2 regions of the Stappia sp. ICDLI1TA098 genome follow, and region 2 is predicted to be linked to the other one. Evidence: predicted binding sites of a transcription regulator. Region 2 holds the regulator's gene; the other holds the start of a gene.
What was found. Region 2 encodes LexA, which represses DNA repair genes until DNA is damaged. Its sites were predicted from a motif close to TGTTCNNNNTGTGTTCNG; they were not measured.
Positions count from the first base shown of each region.

Region 1: a site for LexA is predicted at 2,457-2,474, ahead of ACSLUQ_RS11325 (PA0069 family radical SAM protein). Genes of this name have one in related genera too.

Region 1 is NZ_JBTZBT010000002.1:210,382-217,037, reverse strand. Features, by position in the region: gene ACSLUQ_RS11335 (F0F1 ATP synthase subunit B) at 1-341, shown strand, start outside; gene ACSLUQ_RS11330 (ribonuclease HII) at 466-1,149, opposite strand; gene ACSLUQ_RS11325 (PA0069 family radical SAM protein) at 1,270-2,409, opposite strand; gene ACSLUQ_RS11320 (MFS transporter) at 2,694-3,911, opposite strand; gene soxR (redox-sensitive transcriptional activator SoxR) at 4,080-4,511, shown strand; gene ACSLUQ_RS11310 (hypothetical protein) at 4,688-4,924, opposite strand; gene ACSLUQ_RS11305 (MBL fold metallo-hydrolase) at 5,342-6,310, opposite strand; gene moaB (molybdenum cofactor biosynthesis protein B) at 6,436-6,656, opposite strand, start outside.
Region 2 is NZ_JBTZBT010000001.1:1,392,319-1,398,974, reverse strand. Features, by position in the region: gene ACSLUQ_RS06290 (peptidylprolyl isomerase) at 1-523, shown strand, start outside; gene trpD (anthranilate phosphoribosyltransferase) at 579-1,607, shown strand; gene trpC (indole-3-glycerol phosphate synthase TrpC) at 1,600-2,412, shown strand; gene moaC (cyclic pyranopterin monophosphate synthase MoaC) at 2,444-2,959, shown strand; gene ACSLUQ_RS06270 (molybdopterin molybdotransferase MoeA) at 2,956-4,173, shown strand; gene lexA (transcriptional repressor LexA) at 4,291-5,001, shown strand; gene ACSLUQ_RS06260 (ComEC/Rec2 family competence protein) at 4,995-6,656, opposite strand, start outside.

The DNA.
Region 1 (6,656 bases), on a different contig from region 2:
AGCTGCGTGAGGAGGCGCAGGCTCTCCTCGCCGACTATCAGCGTCGTCGTCAGGAAGCCGAAGGCGAGGCCGAGGGCATCATTGCCGAGGCCAAGCGCGAGGCGGACCGCATGACGGTCGAGGCGAATGCCGCCCTCGAGGAGATGATCGCCCGGCGCACGGTTGCCGCCGAGCAGAAGATCGCGCAGGCCGAGGGGCAGGCGATTGCCGAGGTCAAGGCACGCGCCTCCGACCTGGCCATCGAGGCCGCCCGTGCGATTCTGTCGAAGAAGGTCACCGGCGCGGTCAGCGAGAAGTTGCTCTCCGAGAGCATCGATGCGGTCAAGACCCGTCTGAACTGAGTTCGCCCCCGGGTGCCTGGCGCCCGCGCGGACGCGAAAACGCGAACGGCCCTTCGGGGCCGTTTTTGCGTTTCAGTGCGCTGTCTTTTCAGGGAACTGTCTTGCGGGGGCGATGCGGCCGCCGTCAGCGGTCTTTGTCGGGTGCTTTGCCGGCCGCGGCTGCAGCAGCGACCGGACGGAAGCTCATCCGGTGCAGCGGCGATACGCCGGCCTCGGCAAGCGCGGCGGCGTGTCGGGCCGTGCCGTAGCCCTTGTGGCCGTCGAAGCCATAGGCGGGCCAATGGGTCGCCATGCGCTTCATCAGCCGGTCGCGCGCGACCTTTGCGATGATGGAAGCGGCTGCGACGCACATCAGCCGGCCGTCTCCCTTGACGACGGCTGCGCCCGGAACAGGAAGCCCCGGCGGTACGTCGCGTCCGTCAATCAGGCAAAAGGTCGGGGACAGTGGAAGGGCGCGTGCCGCGCGCGCCATGGCAGCCAGGGTCGCTGCGCGAATGTTGCGCCTGTCGATGGTTTCCGGTGCCGCATAGGCAAGCGCCACATGGGCGCGTGCGCAGATCTCCTCGAAGAGCCTTTCGCGTTCGGCCTCCTTGAGCACCTTGGAATCGGCGAGACCGTCCGGCACGTCGCCCGGTACGAGGACTACCGCCGCCACGGCGACCGGTCCGGCCCAGGGCCCGCGCCCGGCCTCGTCGATGCCCGCGAGCCGATTGTCGAAGCGTGCCGCGATCCGGGCTTCCGCACCGGGGTCGATGGCGTCAGGTATCTCGAGCCGGTCGAAGAGCGGCATGGATCCGCGAAGGGTCATGCCTGCGCGTCGGGATAGGGGGGAGCGTGCCTCATCTGACGTTCCTGCCGCGAAACGCCGGCAAAGACAAGTACGGGCATCGCTGCGCGGAGGTGCGGCAAGCCGGTCACGACGCTGCGGTCAAAACAGTTGCAGCTGGACGCCGCCCGCGCGCGGCGCGAGGAAGGCGTCCTTGTTCAGCGCCCGCCGCTTGGCGTTCATGCCGATGCGTTTTGCCGCGAGCTGAAACCGGCGGCCAAGCTGCTCGGCATAGGGGCCCTCGCCCTTCATGCGCTTCTGCCACTGCGCGTCGTAATCCTTGCCGCCGCGCATCGAGCGCACGAGGTTCATGACATGGCGATAGCTGTCGGGGCGGTGCCGCAACAGCCAGTCGCGGAAGAGCGGGCTTACCTCGATAGGAAGGCGCAGCAGGATGTAGCCCGCCTCGCGCGCGCCTGCCTCGTGGGCGCTCTCCAGGATCCGCTCCATTTCCGAATCGGTGAGCGCCGGGATCACGGGGGCAACCATCACGCTTGTCGGTATGCCCGCCTCGGACAGGCCGCGGATGGCGGCGAGCCGCTTTTCGGGCGTTGCGGCGCGCGGCTCCATCGTGCGCGCCAGCTTGCGGTCGAGCGTCGTGATCGAGAGCGCCACCTTGACCAGGCCGCGCTCTGCCATGGGGCCCAGAATGTCGATGTCGCGAAGCACCAGCGCCGACTTCGTGACGATGCCGACAGGATGATTGCAGCGGTCGAGAACGGTCAGGATCTCGCGCATGATCTTCCACTGGCGCTCGATGGGCTGATAGGGGTCGGTGTTGGTGCCGATGGCGATGGTGCGCGGCGCGTAGCCGGGGCGCGACAATTCCCGCTCGAGCAGCTCCGCCGCGTTGGGCTTGACGGTCAGGCGGCTTTCGAAGTCGAGTCCTGGCGACAACCCGACATAGGCGTGGCTCGGCCTGGCGAAGCAGTAGACGCACCCGTGCTCACAGCCGCGATAGGGATTGATCGAGCGGTCGAAGGAAATGTCGGGCGATTCGTTGCGGGTGATGATCGTTCGCGCGCGCTCCTCGTGGACGTGGGTGCGCAGGGTTTCGATCTCGTCGAGCGTTCCCCAGCCGTCGTCGAAGATCTCGCTGCTTTCCCGCTCGTAGCGCCCGGCCATGTTGAGGCCCGCGCCGCGTCCGGATGCGCCGCGGGCATCGCCGGCGGGCGGCGCGCCGGGCTCCGGCGCCGGGGGAAGAGGAGGGGAAAGAGGACGCTGCGTCCTGCCCGTCTGCATTGCCTGTCTGCTCCTGATCGGCATCAGCCTGAGTCACGCCTAATAGTGTGAACATATCAGGAACAAATAGCGCTGAAAAGAGACCCGTGGAGGGGCGTGCCAGAAGACCTGCAGCACCGGCGGCCATGGAAAAGTGACGGACGCTCGCTTTCTGTGTAGGCGGCTATGCGAGACAAAGCTGCGCCATTGAAGCCGGTGCCTGATCTGAGGCTATGGCGACAGCATGGCCGCGCGCTGTAGAGCGGGCGGCCATGCCATGGGGTCGTGCAATGCGGCCGCCGGCGTTAGCAGGTCGGGCGCGGTCGCTCCGTCGAGCCGCCAATAAAGAGCATGACGGACGCGCGGGTCACGGCAGCAAGTCCGGCGCTGTAGATCGGGGCGACCGCGCCAAGTCCTTCCAGCAAGAGGCCGCCAAGTACGGCACCGCTCGCGATGGCAACTTGAAAGGCTGTCGACAGAAGCGCCCCCGCAGTTTCGGCCTGATCGGGCGCTGCCTGGGCATTCCAGCTCGATATCGCGACCGGGAACGTTCCGAAGCCGAGCCCCCAGATCGCGGTTGCGACGAAGATGATGGGCGTCGTGCTCCCCTGGCTGGCCAGAACTGTCGTTCCAGCCGCGATGACGAGCGCCCCGCCGGCGGCAGTCAGAGCGGGACTGCGGGAGGACAGCGCTCCGCCGATCAGGTTTCCGAAGAAACCGGCGACACCGAAGGTCAGCAGCACGATTGAGATCGTCTTTACGTCGAGCTGCGGGCCGGCTTCCAGGAAGGGCCGGACGAAGGAGATGCCGGCCGTGTTTCCACAAAGGACGAAGAACACGGTTGTCAGGCCTGTCAGCACTGCCGGGCGGCTCAAGGTCATCCGGAACGACGCGATGCTGGGCGGGGTGGCTGTCGGAAGCCTGGGGATCGTCAAAACCTGCCCGGCAAGGGCGATGAAAGCGACGGCCGCGGCCATCAAGAAGGCGGCGCGCCAGCTCAGGACATCGCTGAGATAGGCGCCGATAGGTGCGGCAATGACGTTCGCGACGGATACGCCGGTGAAGATGATGGACAGGGCCAGAGGAACCTTTCCACCCGGCACGAGGCGCATCGTCAATGCGATTGCCATGGCCCATGTCCCGCCAAGCGCAACGCCCAGCAAGGCGCGCGCGGCAAGCAGCACAGGCAGGCTGGGGGCCAGTGCAGACATCGAAGTGGCAACGAAGAACAGGATACCCAGAATTCGGACCAGTCTTTGCCGGTCGAGGTGTCCCGATCCGAGAACGAGCAGCGGGCCCGCCACGGCGGCGATGATCGCCGTGGCGGTAACGGCCTGGCCGGCGGCGCCGTCGCTGACGCCAAGCTCGGACGCCATGGGCGTGATGAGACCGATGGGGAGAAGTTCGGTGGTCACAAGGCCGAAGAGCCCGAAGGACAACGTGAAGACCGCAGGCCAGTTGGCCCTGGCCTCGACATCTCCGCGAGCGGGGGGCGGAGAACCGGAAATGGAATTGGATGACATTTTTCGTCTTCTGGCTTTGTGGTCGCTGTGGAGCGAGCTTGTACGACCTCGACTATGGTTTAGGTCAAGGGGAATCCTTGCGCGCTCTGGCCGTACGGAATGTGCTTGCCCGGTCGCACGGATGTCGCGATAAGCTGAAGTAATGTCGAGGTTTGCCAAGGTGCCAGCATGAAAACCGAACTGACTGTCGGAGAGATGGCCAGACGCTCGGGCGTCGCCATATCGACCCTGCACTTTTACGAGAAAAAAGGTGTGCTCAAATCGCGCCGGACCGCAGGCAATCAGCGGCGGTATCCACGCGGCCTCCTTCGGCTTGTCGCAATTATCCGAATAGCGCAGCGGGCAGGGATCTCTCTCGCCGAGATCAAGGAAACGCTGTCTTCCCTACCCGAAGACCGCGCGCCCACTGCTCAGGAATGGCGCGTATTCTCCGCGAGTTGGAAAGATCGGCTGGAGCAACGAATAAGGGCGCTCAGTCAGCTTCGTGACGACTTGCAGGGCTGTATCGGCTGCGGATGCCTTTCCATGGAGGCTTGCCCGCTGCGCAACCCCGAGGATGTGTTGGGAAAAGACGGAGTTGGCCCGGTCCTGTTGGACTGAGGCATTCCGCGCGCCCACGCGAATTTCGGGGGCCCAAAAAAATGCCGCCCGGAGGGGCGGCAGGTGCGTCGGGGGAGGTATTGGCAGGGGGAGAACTTCTGGAAAGCTGAAAAAAGGGGCAGGCCCCGCCTCCCACGTGGGACGAGTGGGAGGCGGAGCCTGTCTCGCAGCGCCGGTTAGCCGCCGCTGTTGGAGGTGAGCACCTCGAACTCGGCCTCGGAAAGCGAGCCGTTGCCGTCCGCGTCCGCTGTGTTGAAGGCCTCCTGGGTGAGATTCGGCATCGCCGTCGCGAGCTCCGCGATGGAGAGTTCGCCGTTCTGGTCGACGTCGATCTCCGCGAAGCTCGGGGCCTGTGCAAGGGCCGCGCCGGTGAACGAGGTGAGAGCGGCAAGCGCGATGATCGTCTTCTTCATGGGTGCCTCCTTTTGGTCAGTCTGCCGGTCTCCCCGTTGGGACTGGGAGACCGCAGGCCGGCGGTGGTGCCGTCCATGTGAAGCAAGGTGGCGGTCGGTGCGGGCGATAAATAGGCTGTCAAGGGGTAACAGTGGGGAATGATCGTGGCGGAACCTAGATGTGACTGAAATGTGATCTCGAGTTACTGTAATAATTACAGATGATAAAAACGCAGCGTCACATTGATGATTTCGGCCGGCGGAAAAACTACGTTCCGAAATCCCTGTTATTCATGACAGGGGGCGGGCATGACGATCTGGCGGCCGGACGGGCGACCAGACCCTGAGTGCGGCTCCGCGCGAAACGAAAAAGGCCCCCGGATCGCTCCGGGGGCCGGGGAGGCCAGGCGGGTGGGGCGGCGGCGGTCCGCCGCGCCCTCACAGTTCGAACTGATAGGTCTCCGGCGCCCAGCGGTAGCCCTCACCGGAGGACTGGATGTAGCCGATGCCGGGGAACGGCATGTGATAGCCGATGACCGGCAGGCGGTCGGCGGCGGCCATGTCGAAGATCCGCTTGCGCGTCGCTGCGGCCTGCGCCTTGTCCATGTCGTAGCGCACATGCCAGTCCGGCCGCTGCACGGAAACGACGAAGTGGTTGGCGACGTCGCCCCACACGAGCAGCCGCTGGCCTTCGCTTTCCAGGTGGAACGACATGTGGCCCGGCGTATGGCCGAAGGTGTCGATGCCGGAGATGCCGGAGACGACCGTGCCCTCGTTGCCGATGAAGGTGGTTTTCTCGGCAAGCGGCGTGACATTGGCGTGGACCAGCTTGGCGACGCCTTCGGTCGGGCCGGTCATGCGCGCCTCCGCCGACCAGAAGTCGTATTCCGACTGCCCGGTGACATAGCGTGCGTTGGCGAAGGTCGGCTTTCCGTCGCGCATCAGCCCGCCGATATGGTCCGGGTGCATGTGGGTCAGCACGACGACGTCGATCTGCTCGGGCGCATAGCCGGCAGCCCGGATCTGCTCGGGCAGGGACCCCGCCTCGCCACCAAGCCCGGTGTCGAAGAGCACGAGCTCGGACCCGGTGTTGACCAGCGTCGGGGTGAAGCCATTGACCATGCGCCCGCTTGGCAGGCTGTTGGCCGCCAGAAGCTCGGCGACGGCCGAAGCCTCCTGGTCGGTGCCGAAGGTGGGATGCGGCCCGTCCATCGCGCGCGCCGCATCGCGGAGTGTGGTGACCTCGAAGGCGCCGAGCTTGATGCGGCGGAAGCTGGGGGCGGAGGCGCCGAGCATCGGCGCTCCTGCGCTGGCGATGCGCGTCTGCGAGAGCAGCGCCGGCGCGGCAAGCGCCACCGTCGCCGCGCCGGCGATCAGGGTGCGGCGATTGACCGTCTGAAGCGTCATGGTCTGGATCCTCCCGGATGAGATGAAGTCGTCGCAGTCGAACCTAGGATGACTCATGCGCCAAGGGAGACCTTCTCACGAAACCGTGAAGGCTTTTGATGCCGTTGCGTCAGAGCGAGGGGATCTCAGGCTTCCCGCAGTTTGCCGCGCTTCAGGTGTTCGTCGAGCCTGGGCATGATCTCCACGAAGTTGCAGGGCATGTGCCGATAGTCGAGCTGCCACTTGAGAATGCCGTCCCAGGCGTCCTTGCAGGCACCGGGCGAGCCGGGCAGCACGAAGATGTAGGTCGCCCCGGCGACGCCGCCGGTCGCCCGCGACTGGATCGTCGAGGTGCCGATCTTATCGT
Region 2 (6,656 bases):
CCGCGACGGCTTCATGTGGTTCGAGGTCACAAAGGTGACGCCGGCCCGCGACCGTACGCTCGACGAGGTTCGCGCCGATGTCGTCGCCGCCTGGAAGGAGCAGGAGCGCGGCAAGAAGCTCGACGCCATGGCCGCCGAGATCGAGACCGCTCTCAAGGATGGCGGTGCGTTCGATCAGATCGCCGCCGGCAAGGGGCTGGAGGTCAAGACCGCGCAGGGCGTCAAGCGCGCCTCGACCGACACGCCGCTGCCCCAGGCTGCCGTTTCCGGTGCCTTCACCGGCCCTGTCGGCGTCTCCGGCGCCGCCACGGGTCCTGACGGCACCCGCTACGTCTACGTCGTGACCGATACGAGCGTCCCTGCGTTCTTCCGCGAGGCAGGCGAGATCGCCGCCCTCGACCAGCGGCTCGCGCAGGCGCTCCAGACCTCGGTCATTGGCCAGTACGTGCAGGAGCGCGAGAAGCGCCTCGGCGTCAGCTTCAACCAGGCCAACATCAACCGCGTCATCGGCCAGGGGGGCTGACGCGACCGCGCCCCGCACCAGTCGCGGGGCGCGCGCACGCGCGAGGGGAAAGACGATGAGCAACCTCAAGGCCCTGATCGCCAAGGTGGCCGACGGCAACGCGCTGACACGCGCCGAAGCACGCCAGGCATTCGACGTGATCATGTCGGGCGCAGCCACACCGTCCCAGATCGGCGGTTTCCTGATGGCGTTGCGGGTTCGCGGCGAGACCGTCGACGAGATCGCCGGCGCGGTGGCGACGATGCGGGCGAAGATGCTTCCGGTCACGGCTCCCGAAGATGCCGTCGACGTGGTGGGCACCGGCGGCGACGCCTCCGGCAGCTACAACATCTCCACATGCTCGGCCTTCGTCGTCGCCGGCTGCGGCGTGCCCGTCGCCAAGCACGGCAACCGCTCGCTGTCGTCCAAATCGGGCGCTGCCGACGTCCTGATGGCGCTCGGCGTCAACATCGAGGTCTCGCCGGCGCAGATCTCCACCTGCATCCGCGAGACGGGCCTCGGCTTCATGTTCGCGCCGAACCACCATTCGGCGATGAAGCATGTCGGCCCCGCCCGCGCCGAACTCGGCACGCGCACGATCTTCAACCTGCTCGGCCCGCTTTCCAATCCGGCCGGCGTGAAGCGCCAGATGGTCGGTGTCTTCGCGCGCCGCTGGGTCGAGCCGATCGCCGAGGTGCTGCATGCGCTCGGCTCCGAAGCCGCCTGGGTGGTGCACGGCTCCGATGGCCTCGACGAGATCACCGGAACCGGCACCACGAGCGTCGCCGAGCTGAAGGGTGGAGAGATCCGCAGTTTCGAGATCTCGCCAGCCGACGTCGGCCTTCCGATCTGCCGGCCGGAGGACCTGAAGGGCGGAGAGGCAGCGGACAACGCCGTCGCGCTCAAGGGCGTGCTCGACGGCGAAAAGAGCGCCTATCGCGACACCGTTCTGATGAACGCCGGCGCGACCCTGGTGGTCGCCGGCAAGGCGGGCACGCTCGCCGAGGGCGTGGCCATGGCCGCCCGCTCGATCGACGATGGCGCCGCGCTCGACCGGCTGAAGCGCCTTGTCGCCGTGTCCAACCGGGAGAGCGGCAATGACTGACATCCTCAAGCGGATCGAGGCCTACAAGCGCGAGGAGATCGCCGCCGCGAAGGCCAGTGTGCCGCAGGCGGAGATCGAACGGCGCGCGGCCGCCGCCGACGCTCCGCGCGGCTTTTACGACGCGCTTCTCACGCGGCGCCGCGCCGGCGACTACGGTCTTATTGCGGAGATCAAGAAGGCAAGCCCTTCCAAGGGGCTGATCCGCCCCGATTTCGACCCGCCCGCACTTGCCCGCGCCTATGAAGAGGGCGGAGCGGCCTGTCTTTCGGTGCTGACCGATGGACCTTCGTTCCAGGGCGCACCGGAGTTCCTCGCCGCCGCGCGCGGCGCGACTTCCCTGCCGGCGCTGCGCAAGGACTTTCTCTTCGACACCTATCAGGTCTACGAGGCGCGTGCCTGGGGCGCCGACTGCATCCTGATCATTCTCTCCGCCGTCGACGACAAAACCGCAGCGATGCTCGAGAATACCGCGCTCGACCTCGGCATGGACGTGCTGATCGAGGTGCATGACGCGGTGGAGATGGAACGGGCGCTGCTGCTCTCCTCTCCGCTCGTCGGCATCAACAACCGCAATCTGCGCACCTTCGAGACCGATCTGGCGACCAGCGAGGCGCTTGCGCCGATGGTACCCTCCGACCGGCTGGTGGTGGGCGAATCCGGCCTCTTCACGCCGCACGATCTTGCCCGCATGGGCAACTCCGGCATTTCCACCTTCCTCATCGGCGAAAGCCTGATGCGCCAGGACGACGTCGCCGGCGCCACCCGCCGGCTGCTGGCGCGCGACGACGCCGCCGCGGCCGAGTGACCTTTCGCCCGTGCAAGGGACGCATGAGCACATGACTGCCGACACCCCCAAGCTCACCCATCTCGACGACAGCGGCGCGGCCAACATGGTCGATGTGTCCGGCAAGGCCGTGACCACGCGGGAGGCGACGGCCAGGGGGCATGTGCGCATGAAGCCCGAGACGCTGGAGATGATCCGCTCCGGCAACGCCAGGAAGGGCGACGTTCTGGGCACCGCGCGCATCGCCGGCATCATGGCCGCCAAGCGCACCCATGAACTCGTGCCGCTCTGCCATCCCCTCGCCCTGTCCCGGGTCTCCGTCGACATCGAGCCGGACGACGCGCTGCCAGGCCTCAGGGTCAGCGCCACGGTGCGTCTCGCCGGTCAGACGGGCGTCGAGATGGAGGCGCTGACGGCGGCCAGCATCGCCTGCCTGACGATCTACGACATGGCCAAGGCCGTCGACCGGGGCATGGTCATCGGCGACATTCGCGTCACCGCCAAGTCGGGCGGCAAGTCCGGCGACTGGGTGCTCGACGGCGACGACCTGGAGCCCGACACGCCATGAGCCTGATTTCCGTCGAGGAGGCGCTTGCACGGCTTGTCGGCGGCGTCGAGCCGCTGGCGGTGGAAACCGTCGCGCTCGCCGAGGCGAACGGCCGCGTCCTTGCCGCCGATCTCGCCGCCCGCCGCACGCAGCCGCCCTTCGCCGCCTCCGCCATGGACGGCTACGCCGTGCGCGCCGCCGACATCGCCGCGACGCCGGCGACCCTGCGACTAATCGGCGAGGCCCCCGCCGGCCATGCCTTCGCCGGACGGGTGGGTCCGGGAGAGACCGTGCGCATCTTCACCGGTGCGCCGCTGCCCGAGGGCTCCGATACGATCCTCATTCAGGAGAATGCGACGCGCGACGGCGACATTGTGACCGCGTTGGAGAGCGAGCCCGAAGGGCGTTACGTGCGCGCCGCCGGCCTCGACTTTGCCGAGGGAGATGTGCTGCTTTGCGCCGGAACCAGGCTCGGCTTTCGCGACCTGGCGCTCGCCGCGGCGATGAACCACGCTCATCTCGCGGTGCGTCGCCGGCCGCGCGTGGCGATCCTGGCGACCGGCGACGAACTGGTCGAGCCCGGCGGCAACCCGGCTGACGACCAGATCATCGCTTCCAACGACACCGGCCTTGCCGCCTTCGTCGAGGATTGCGGCGGCGAGGCCATCCGCCTCGGCATCGCCCGCGACACGCAGCACGCGCTGGCCGAGCGCATCCAGGCGGCACGGTCGGCCCGTGCCGACATTCTCGTGACGTTGGGCGGCGCGTCGGTCGGCGACCACGATCTCGTGCAGGATGCCCTCGGGCTTGCGGGAATGGAGCTCGCCTTCTGGCGTATCGCCATGCGCCCCGGCAAGCCGCTGATGGCTGGTGCCATCGGTGACATGCGCGTGCTGGGGCTGCCTGGCAATCCGGTCTCCAGCCTCGTCTGCGCCCTGCTCTTCCTGCGTCCGTTGATCGACGCGCTCTCGGGGCTGCCGGAAGCCGGCAAGCGCGGCGCGGAAATGCTGCCGCTGGCGGCGGCGGTCGGCGAAAACGACCGGCGCGAGGACTACCTGCGCGCCAGCCTTGTCATCGGCGAGGATGGGATCGAGCGGGTTCTCCCCTTCCCGCGACAGGATTCCTCGATGCTCGCCACGTTCGCACTGGCCGAGGCGCTGGTGGTCCGCCCGCCCCACGGCGCCGCGCTCGCCGCTGAAACCCGCGTCCCCGTCCTCCGCCTCGACCGCCGCTGACGACCTCGCCGCGAAACGGCGGTTGTGGAACAAGCCGGGAACGGCTAGACTATGTTCATGATTTGTCCGGGAACATGAGTCGCCGGCGCGCGGAGCGCCGATGGGGGATGCCGCAGAATGTTGACGCGCAAGCAGCACGAATTGCTTCTCTTCATCCATGAGAGGCTCAAGGAAGCCGGCGTGCCGCCCTCCTTCGACGAGATGAAGGATGCGCTCGACCTTCGCTCGAAGTCCGGCATTCATCGCCTGATCACCGCGCTGGAGGAGCGCGGCTTCATTCGCCGGCTGCCGAACCGCGCGCGCGCGCTCGAAATCATCAAGTTGCCCGAATCCGTTTCCCCCGGTCTGGCCGCGCCGCGCAGTCAGGGGTTTTCGCCTTCCGTCATCGAAGGCTCGCTCGGCCGGCCGCGCGAGACCGCCCCGCCCGCGCCTGTCACCGAATCGGAGAATATTTCCATTCCCGTGATGGGGCGAATTGCCGCCGGCGTGCCGATCGAGGCGATCCAGACCCACAGCCACACGATCTCCATGCCGGCCGACCTTCTCGGAAACGGCGAGCATTACGCACTCGAGGTGCGCGGCGATTCGATGATCGAGGCCGGCATTCTCGACGGCGACACGGTGGTGATCCGCCGTTCCGACAGTGCCGACAGCGGTGACATCGTCGTGGCCCTTGTCGACGACGAGGAAGCGACGCTGAAGCGGTTGCGCAAGAAAGGCGCGTCGATCGCGCTGGAGGCGGCGAACCCTGCCTATGAAACGCGCATCTTCGGTCCCGGCCGGGTGAAGGTTCAGGGCAAGCTCGTCTCGCTCTTCCGTCGCTACTGAGCGACAGGAACCGATGGCGTCCACGGACGGCGCCAGCGATAGGAAGGCACTGCCGTCACCCGCAACGCCGGGTGACCTTGCCCCTTTGCCCCCGATCCAGACAAGGAGGCGGAGGGCACGCCTGTCGCTTGCATCGCGCGCATCGGCGTTGCAGTTGCATCTGCCCGCACCTGCCGCTGCCGCGTATCTTGCGCCTCACTCTCCTCTATCCGCCTCCCCCCGGTCTGCTTTCCCCCCAGTTGCTCTGCCTGCTCTCCCTCTGTCTGTCCGCCTTCTCCTTGCCGCGCGCGAGGGCGACCTGCCCTCTTCTCGACGGAGATCGCAGCGAGGCTGGCGGCCGGCCCTGGAGGCTTTTCGTCCAGGTCGTCATCGCTGGCATTCCCGAGCGAAACACCGACGCGGGCCGGCGGGCCGATGCTCCGCTGCCCCGGTTCGGCCGCACTGCCCTGCCGGGCCGGCCTCGCAGGTTCCTCAGTGCCGACCGACAGGGTGGCGGCCTCTTCGCGACCAGGTTCCGCTGCGGTCTCGTCGACGTCAAAATAGAGCGCCGTGGCGCCGTCACGCGCAAGGCGCGGGCCGTCGAAGATCCAGCGCGCCGCGCAATCGGTCGGCGCCTGCAGCGGCGTGACGAGAATGTCGGCGCGCTCGCAATCCTCGGCAAGCCCCTCCGGCGCGCGCGTCAGCGCCACGACAAGCGGCGAGCCGGACGTTGCCGCATGGGCGGTTGCCACGCACCCGAGAGCATCGCAATTCATGCGCCCGCGCGTCAGGTGGCGTTCGGCAAAGGACTTCGGCCCCACCCCGTCGGCGCGCAGCCACATTTCGCCGGCAAAGCCTGTCGGCCGTGCCGTCACCATCAGCCGCCCCGCCGGATCGCGCAGCGCGACATGGCGACCGTTCTCCGCAATCAGCATGTCCGGATGCCGATCGACCGACTGCAGCCAGATCGCCAGCGCCAGTGGAACCCCGGCAAGCTTGCGTGTGCCACGCGGGGCCAGGCAAAGGAGCGCGCCCGTCGTCACCACCAGCAGCGTGGCGATGAGCGACGGCGCGCCAACGATGCCGTCCCCCGGCGTCCGCTCTGCCGCCCATCGCGACATGGCGACGACGAGATCGAGTCCGGCCCCCATCGCGGCAAGCGGCAGCAATTCGAGCCCCAGCGGCATCAGCGCCAGAGACAGCACCGCGAAAGGCATGACGACGAGCGTCACCACCGGCATCGCCAGGAGATTGACGAGAGGACCGAGCGGCGCGACCCGGTGGAAATGATAGGCGCCGATGGCGCCTGTCGCGGTGCCGGCGATCAGCGAGGTCAGCAGGATCGCACCGAGCCAGCGGGTGGAGACGCGCAAGCCGCTCACCGCCACCGCCGTAACGCCCGCGCCGCCACCGTCGGGCTCGCGCCGCGCCGGGCTCCGGCGGGCCAGCAGTTCCTCATAGGCGGCGATCAACGCGACGACCGCGGCAAACGACATCTGGAGCCCCGGATCGAGCAGCGCTTCCGGCGTCGCCACAAGGATCACGAGCGCTGCAAGCGCGGCATTGCGCAAGGTGAGCGCCCGTCGGCCGACCAGCCTGCCCATCAACACCAGAACGGTCATCGCGAAGGCGCGTTGGGTGGCGACCGAGGTTCCCGAGACGAGCAGATAGAAGGT